Regions from separate parts of the Kitasatospora sp. NBC_00315 genome, predicted to be linked through region 2. Evidence: predicted binding sites of a transcription regulator. Region 2 holds the regulator's gene; the other holds the start of a gene.

Region 1 (4,207 bases), 680 kb from region 2:
CGGCGACCTTGTGGGTGATGACGTAGCCCTCGAGACCGGCGTTCTGGGCGATCCAGCGCAGCGGCTCGGCGAGCGCCTTGCGGACGACGGCGACACCGGTCGCCTCGTCGCCGGTCAGGCCCAGGCCGCCGTCGAGCACCTTCTGCGCGTGCACGAGGGAGGCGCCACCACCGGCGACGATGCCCTCCTCGACCGCGGCACGGGTCGCCGAGATGGCGTCCTCCAGGCGGTGCTTGCGCTCCTTGAGCTCCACCTCGGTGGCGGCGCCGACCTTGATGACGCAGACGCCGCCGGCCAGCTTGGCCAGACGCTCCTGCAGCTTCTCGCGGTCCCAGTCCGAGTCGGTGTTGGCGATCTCGGCCTTGATCTGGCCGACGCGGCCCGCGACGGCCTCGCTGTCGCCGGCACCGTCGACGACCGTGGTGTCGTCCTTGGTGATGGTGACGCGACGGGCGGTGCCCAGCACCTCCAGGCCGGCCTGGTCGAGCTTGAGGCCGACCTCCTCGGAGATGACGGTGGCACCGGTGAGGGTGGCCAGGTCGCCGAGGATGGCCTTGCGGCGGTCGCCGAAGCCGGGGGCCTTGACGGCCACCGCGTTGAAGGTGCCGCGGATCTTGTTCACCACGAGGGTGGACAGCGCCTCGCCGTCGACGTCCTCGGCGATGATCAGCAGCGGCTTGGTGGCGCCACCCTGCAGGATCTTCTCCAGCAGCGGGAGCAGCTCCTGGATGGAGGAGATCTTGCCCTGGTTGATCAGGATGTACGGGTCCTCGAGGACCGCTTCCTGACGCTCCGCGTCGGTGACGAAGTACGGCGAGAGGTAGCCCTTGTCGAACTGCATGCCCTCGGTGAAGTCCAGCTCCACGCCGAAGGTGTTCGACTCCTCGACGGTGATGACACCGTCCTTGCCGACCTTGTCGATCGCCTCGGCGATGAGCTCGCCGACCTGGGAGTCCTGCGCCGACAGACCGGCGACGGCGGCGATGTCGTCCTTGCCGTCGACCTCACGGGCGATCGAGAGCAGGTGCTCGGAGACCGCGGCGACGGCCTTGTCGATGCCCTTCTTCAGGGCGGCCGGGCCGGCGCCCGCGGCGACGTTGCGCAGACCCTCGTTGACCAGGGCCTGGGCCAGCACGGTGGCGGTGGTGGTGCCGTCACCCGCGACGTCGTTGGTCTTGGTGGCGACCTCCTTGACGAGCTGCGCGCCAAGGTTCTCGTACGGGTCGTCGAGCTCGACCTCACGGGCGATGGTGACACCGTCGTTGGTGATGGTCGGGGCGCCGAACTTCTTGTCGATGACGACGTTGCGGCCCTTGGGGCCGATGGTCACCTTGACGGTGTCGGCCAGCTTGTTGACACCGCGCTCCAGCGAGCGGCGGGCGTCCTCGTCGAACTGCAGAATCTTCGGCATGTTCCCGTTTCCCTCAGGGTTACTGAATACGTGAGCCAACAGCCGCGCCCCGGGCCCCTGTCGTTGAAGACACGGATCCGGGGCGGGCGGATACGGACCCGTGGGCCCGTGAGGTCTTACTTCTCGATGACCGCGAGAACGTCGCGGGCCGAGAGGACGAGGTACTCCTCGCCCTTGTACTTCACCTCGGTGCCGCCGTACTTCGAGTACAGGACGATGTCGCCCACGGCGAGGTCGAGCGGAAGACGCTGACCGTCCTCGAAGCGACCCGGACCGACGGCCAGGACGACGCCCTCCTGGGGCTTCTCCTTGGCGGTGTCCGGGATAACCAGGCCGGAGGCCGTGGTGGTCTCGGCGTCGAGCGGCTGGACCACAATGCGGTCCTCGAGCGGCTTGATGGCAACCTTGCTGCTGGTGGTCACGTCCGAGCTCCCCTTCGGAGATTACGGGGTTGTCCTACAGGTCTTTGTGGTGACTGCGTGCCTGCCGTCGCGGGGGTCAGACACGCTTCACCGTTAGCACTCACCCGGTGGGGAGTGCTAACGATGACCATAGGCGGCGGTTAGCACTCAGTCAACCAGAGTGCCAACGGCGCGCGGGGCGATTACCGAAACCGCAAGCGCGTACGGGCCGCACGGGTGCACGGACCGCCCGAGCGGCCGGGCCGGTCAGCGGGAGCGACCCGGCCGGCCGGGGAGAATGGCCGGGTGGAGACCGAGAGCTTTCAGGCCCTGCTGACCCCCGAGGGGCAGTCGCTGCTCGCCGAGTTGCGGGCGTACGCCCCCGGCGACGAGCTGGCGCTGGCCACCCGGCTGCGCCGGGACCACCCGGCGGAGCTGGTGTCGGCCGCCCTGGCGCAGGCCAGGCTGCGGCAGCGGGCGCAGGCCAAGTTCGGGGACGACGCCGCGCGGATGTACTTCACGCCGAACGGGGTCGAGCAGTCCACCCGGCGCAGCGTCGCCGAGTGGCGGGCCCGGCGCTTCGCCGCGCTCGGTGTCCGCCGGCTGGCCGACCTGTGCTGCGGGATCGGCGGGGACGCGATCGCGCTGGCCCGGCAGGGGATCGCCGTGCTCGCCGTCGACCGCGACCCGGCGGCCTGCGCGGCCGCCGTGGCCAACGCGGCGGCGCTGGGCCTGGCCGAACTGATCGAGGTGCGCTGCTCGGACGTCGGGGAGATCGACGTGGCGGGCTACGACGCGGTGTTCACCGACCCCGCCCGCCGGACCTCCAAGGGCAGGGTGTTCGACCCCGAGGCGTACTCCCCGCCGCTGTCCTGGGCGATCACGGCGGCCCGCCGCACACCGGTCGGCGCCCTGAAGATCGCGCCGGGCGTCCCGCACGAGCTGGTGCCCGAGGACGCCGAGGCGGAGTGGGTCTCGGACCACGGCGACGTGAAGGAGGCGGTGCTCTGGTTCGGCACCGGGGCCGCGCACCGGCACCGGGCGACCCTGCTCCCGCACGGCGCCAGCCTCACCGGCGGCGACCTGCCGGACCCGGCCCCCGGGCCGGTCGGGCGCTACCTCTACGAGCCCGACGGCGCGGTGATCCGCGCCCACCTGGTGGCCGAGGTGGCCGGCGAGGTGGACGGCCGGCTGATCGACCCGATGATCGCGTACCTGACCTCGGACCGCCTGGTGTCCACCCCGCACGCGCACGCCTACGAGCTCACCGACGTCCTGCCGTACAACGTCAAGCGGCTGAGGGCCCTGCTGCGCGAGCGCGGCGCCGGCACCGTGGTGATCAAGAAGCGTGGGCTCGCGACCACCCCCGAGGAGCTGCGCAGGAAACTGAAGCCGGAGGGGCCGAACAGCGTGACGGTGATCCTCTCGCGGGTCGGCGACGGCCACCTGATGATGCTCGGCAACCCGGTGCTGCCCTAGCCGTCCCGACCACCCGCGCACCCGCGCACCCGGTCGGAACGGCAGCAACGGCGGCGACGACCGGACGGGACCTAGGCGGGTGGCTGGATGTAGTCCTCCAGCCGCGCCACCGCGAAGCCCTGTTCCTGGATGCGGCCGAGCAGCTCGCCGAACATCTGGGTCATGGTCTCGCCCTTGAGGTCCTTGGGCCCGCGGAAGTGCGCCAGGATGATGTCACCGGGCTTCAGCTTCTTGTCCGCCGCCTGGTACTGCATGTCGTGGATCTGCATGGACTCGCGCCAGAGCACGATCGCCCGGGGCCCGCACTGCTGGACCGCCATGTTGAGCGCGGCGGTGTCGGCGCCGTCCCCGTAGGGCGGGCGGAAGAGCAGCGGCGCCCTGCCGTACTGCTGGGTGAGCGCGGCCTGGTCGTCGCAGACCTCGCTCTTCTGCTTGTCCGCCGTGATTTTGCTCATCACCGGGTGGTCGACGGTGTGGTTCTGGATGTGGTTGCCGAGGGCCTGCAACGGCTTGAAATAGCCGTAGTCGTTCTTGACGATGTCGCGGGTCAGGAACATCGAGACCGGCACCTTGAGGTCGGTCAGCATCTCGACGAACCGGGGGTCCTTCTCGGCGCCGTCGTCGAGGGTGACGAAGACGACCCTGTCGGTGGTCCGCACCTCGCTGAACACCGGAACGGTGCCGGTGGCGGTGAGCTTGACCGGCTTGTCGGCGGGCGGCGGCGGGGCGGCCGGCAGCGGCGTGAGCTTCCACTTCGCCCAGGCCGGAGCGGCCGCGTCGGCGGCCGGGCCGCCGCCCTGCGGCGAGCGGGACGTGCTCGGCGAGGAGGACGAACTCGGCGGGGCCGTCGGCACCGGCGGGTTCTTCCTCGCCGCCGGCACGCCGCCCCCGCAGCCGCTCACCAGCGCGCCGAGCG
Region 2 (4,207 bases):
CAGGTCCTTGGACGGGATCGCGGCGATCTGGCCGGTGACCTTGGTCAGGGCCGAGGCCAGCGCGCTGGGGCGCCCGGTGAGCTGGGCGGCGGCCCGGTCGGCCGCCAGCTCGCGGTAGCGTGAGAGCAGCCGGGTGAGCAGGAAGCTGATGGCGTACACCACCATCGACACCAGCGGGATGATCAGCATCGCGATGGCGGCGTTCTGGTCGTTGCTGTTGCGGTTGCCGCCGCCCATCAGGCCGCCGTACATCGCCATCCGGGTCATCGCCCCGGCGAGCACCCCGAGGAAACCGGCCACCGTCATCACCGCGACGTCGCGGTGGGCGACGTGCGAGAGCTCGTGGGCGAGGACGCCCTCCAGCTCCTCCGGCTCCAGGCGGCGCAGCAGGCCCGTGGTGACGCAGACCACGGACTTCTCCGGCTTGCGGCCGGTGGCGAAGGCGTTCGGCATGTCGTTGTCGGCGACCGCGACCCGGGGTTTGGGCATGTCGGCCAGCGCGCAGAGCCGGTCGATGGTGCCGTGCAGCTGCGGATACTGCTCGGGGGTGACCTCGTGGGCGCCCATCGCCCGCTCGGTGATCTTGTCGCTGAACCAGAACTGCGCGACGAACAGCCCGCCCGAGATCAGGACGATCAACGGCCAGGCTCCGCGCAGCAGCACGATGAGCACACCGGTGAACCCCACGTACAGCAGGCCGATCACGAACATCGTCGCGACCATCCGACCGGTGAGTCCACGGTCCGGTGCGAAACGGGTGTGCGGGCCCGAGGCTGACATTGCTGCTCCTCCGATTCGCCGGTTGCTTCCGATGCTGCCACCTGGCCGGCCCGCGAGCATCACCCCGCGCGGGGGCGATGCGTGCAGGATCACCCCGGATCCGCCCGGGCGGCCCGTTCCTGCCGTCGGGCCCGGGCCTTACACTGGCAGGTACGGTTTTGGCACTCGCCTGTCGTGAGTGCCAGGTGATCCACCGCAAGTGATCCACATCGAGTCATATCGGACAACGTTCGAAGTCGGAGGTGAGTGCCCCATGGTCAGCGAACGCAGGTCCGAGGACCGCAAGTCCGACCCTCGCCAGGGCGAGAACCGGCCGTTCGAGGGCCGCCGGCTCGACGTCCGTCCGCTGGACGACCGCAAGCTGGCGGTGCTGCGCGCGATCGTCCAGGACTACGTGGGCACCGAGGAGCCGGTCGGGTCGAAGGCGCTGGTCGAGCGCCACAGCCTCGGGGTCTCGCCGGCCACCGTCCGCAACGACATGGCGGCACTGGAGGAGGACGGCTACATCCAGCAGCCGCACACCAGCGCCGGCCGGATCCCGACCGACAAGGGCTACCGGCTGTTCGTCGACCGGCTCGCCGAGGTCAAACCCATGACCGCGCCCGAGCGCCGGGCCATCCGGCACTTCCTGGACGGCGCCGTCGACCTGGACGACGTGGTCGCCCGGACGGTGCGGCTGCTCGCGCAGCTGACCCGGCAGGTGGCCGTGGTGCAGTACCCCTCGCTCTCGCGTTCGACCGTGCGGCACATCGAACTGGTCGCGCTCGCACCCGCCAAGGTGATGCTGGTCCTGATCACCAACACCGGCCGGGTCGAGCAGCGCATGGTGGACTGTCCCGGCACGGTCGGCGAGACGGTGCTGGGGGACCTGCGGGCCCGGGTCAACGCCCGGGCCGTCGGCCAGCGCCTGCCGGACGTCCCGGAGCTGCTGGAGAACCTTCCGGCCGCCTTCGAGGCCGCCGACCGCCCTACCGTCACCACCGTGCTGGCCACCCTCTTCGAGGCGCTCGCCGAGCAGAACGAGGAGCGGATCATGCTGGCCGGCACGGCCAACCTGACCCGCTTCGGACACGACTTCCCACTCACCATCCAGCCGGTGCTGGAGGCGCTGGAGGAGCAGGTCGTCCTGCTCCGCCTGCTCGGCGAGAGCGGTGACGCGTCGATGATGGTCCGGATCGGCCGGGAGAACGCGTACGAAGGGCTCAATTCCACCTCGGTGGTCTCGGTCGGTTACGGTTCGGGCGACGAGAGTGTGGCGAAGCTGGGTGTGATCGGTCCGACCCGGATGGACTATCCGGGCACAATGGGGGCGGTGCGAGCGGTGGCACGGTACGTGGGCCAGATCCTGGCCGAGTCATAGAGCACACCACCGCCGTACATCGGCGGTGGCAACCCAGTCGCAGCACTTCTAGAGGCGGAACAAGCGGAGCATTTGGTGGCCACGGACTACTACGCGGTACTCGGCGTCCGACGGGATGCGGGGCAGGACGAGATCAAGAAGGCGTTCCGGCGCCTCGCGCGCGAACTGCACCCGGACGTCAACCCGGACCCGAAGACGCAGGAGCGGTTCAAGGAGATCAACGCCGCCTACGAGGTGCTCTCCGACCCGGCCAAGCGCCAGGTCTACGACCTCGGTGGCGACCCCCTCTCCCCGAACGGCGGCGGCGCGGGCGGCTTCGGCGCGGGAGCGGCCGGTTTCGGCTTCTCCGACATCATGGACGCGTTCTTCGGCGCGGCCTCCGGTCAGCGCGGGCCCCGCTCGCGCACCCGGCGCGGCCAGGACGCCATGATCCGGCTGGAGATCACCCTGGAGGAGGCCGCTTTCGGCACCACCAAGGAACTCCAGGTCGACACGGCCGTCACCTGTACGACCTGCTCCGGCGAGGGCGCGGCGCCGGGCACCTCGGCCCAGACCTGTGACATGTGTCGCGGCAAGGGCGAGGTCTCCCAGGTCACCCGGTCCTTCCTGGGCCAGGTCATGACCTCCCGCCCCTGCCCGCAGTGCCAGGGCTTCGGCACCGTCGTGCCGACCCCGTGCCCCGAGTGCGCCGGCGACGGCCGGGTGCGGGCCCGCCGTACGCTCACCGTCAAGATCCCGGCCGGTGTCGACAACGGCACCAGGATCCAGCTGGCCGGCGAGGGCGAGGTCGGCCCCGGTGGCGGCCCGGCCGGCGACCTGTACGTCGAGATCGCGGAGAGCGCGCACCCGACGTTCCAGCGGCGCGGGGACGACCTGCACTGCACGGTGACCATCCCGATGACCGCGGCCTCGCTCGGCACCCAGGTGCCGCTGCAGACGCTGGACGGGCTGGAGGAGGTCGACATCCGGCCGGGCACCCAGTCCGGCCAGTCGATCCCGCTGCACGGCCGGGGCATCACCCACCTCCGCGGCGGCGGCCGGGGCGACTTGATAGTGCATGTCGAGGTGCAGACGCCCACCAAGCTCGACCCCGAGCAGGAGGATCTGCTGCGCCGGCTCGCAGTGCTGCGCGGCGAGGAGCGTCCCTCCGGGACCTTCGCGCCCGGCCAGCAGGGCCTGTTCTCCCGCCTGAAGGACGCCTTCAACGGCCGCTGAGCCGTCCACCGGCCGTCCACCGGCCCGACGCCGCCGGGCCGCCCACCGGCCCGACGGCCACCCCCGTGCCCCCGAGCCGATCCGGCCCGGGGGCACGGGCCGCTCCCACCCGTTCGTCCACGCCCGCACCACCCGGAGGCAGACCCGATGACCGCACCCGTGTTCGTCACCGACACCGCGCGGCTCGTCGGAGCGGCCCCGGGGGCGCTGGTCCGCCTGGACGGCCCCGAGGGCCGGCACGCGGCCGCCGTGAAGCGACTGGAACCGGGGGAGGCGGTGACCCTCGCCGACGGCCTGGGTCTCGGCGTCGACGGCACGGTCGCCGCCGTGCACGGCAAGGACGCGATCGAGGTCCTCGTCGGGGCGGTCCGCCGGGAGCCCGAGCCGGCGCCGCGGGTGATCGTCGTCCAGGCGCTGCCCAAGGGTGACCGGGGCGAGCTGGCCGTCGAGACCATGACCGAGGTCGGCGTGGACGTGGTGATCCCCTGGCCGGCCTCCCGCTGCATCACCCAGTGGAAGGGCGAGCGCGGGGCCAAGGCCCTCGCCAAGTGGCGGGCCACCGCGAGGGAGGCGGGCAAGCAGTCCCGCCGGCTGCGGTTCCCCGACATCCGGGAGCCGATGACCACCCGTCAGCTGGCACCGCTGCTGGCCGGCGCCGCGTTCGCCGCCGTGCTGCACGAGGAGGGCGCGCAGCCGCTGGCCACCGCCGCGCTGCCCGCCGCCGGTGACCTGGTGCTGATCGTCGGCCCCGAGGGCGGGGTCTCCCCGGACGAGCTGGCCGCCTTCGCCGGGGCCGGGGCCCTGCCCCACCGGCTCGGGCCGTCCGTGCTGCGCACCTCGACGGCCGGGGTG

The links. Region 2 encodes HrcA, which represses chaperone genes, less so after heat shock. Its sites were predicted from a motif close to TTNGCACTCNGNNNNNCNGAGTGCNAA; they were not measured.
Region 1: groES (co-chaperone GroES) is a predicted target of HrcA. The motif match lies at 1,974-2,000, and genes of this name have one in related genera.

Annotation. Positions count from the first base shown of each region.
Region 1 covers NZ_CP108025.1:4,985,757-4,989,963, reverse strand. The annotation lists gene groL (chaperonin GroEL) at 1-1,411, opposite strand, end outside; gene groES (co-chaperone GroES) at 1,528-1,833, opposite strand; gene OG823_RS20715 (methyltransferase domain-containing protein) at 2,119-3,291, shown strand; gene OG823_RS20710 (polysaccharide deacetylase family protein) at 3,363-4,207, opposite strand, start outside.
Region 2 covers NZ_CP108025.1:5,668,941-5,673,147, forward strand. The annotation lists gene htpX (zinc metalloprotease HtpX) at 1-780, opposite strand, end outside; gene hrcA (heat-inducible transcriptional repressor HrcA) at 1,034-2,140, shown strand; gene dnaJ (molecular chaperone DnaJ) at 2,216-3,355, shown strand; gene OG823_RS23595 (16S rRNA (uracil(1498)-N(3))-methyltransferase) at 3,503-4,207, shown strand, end outside.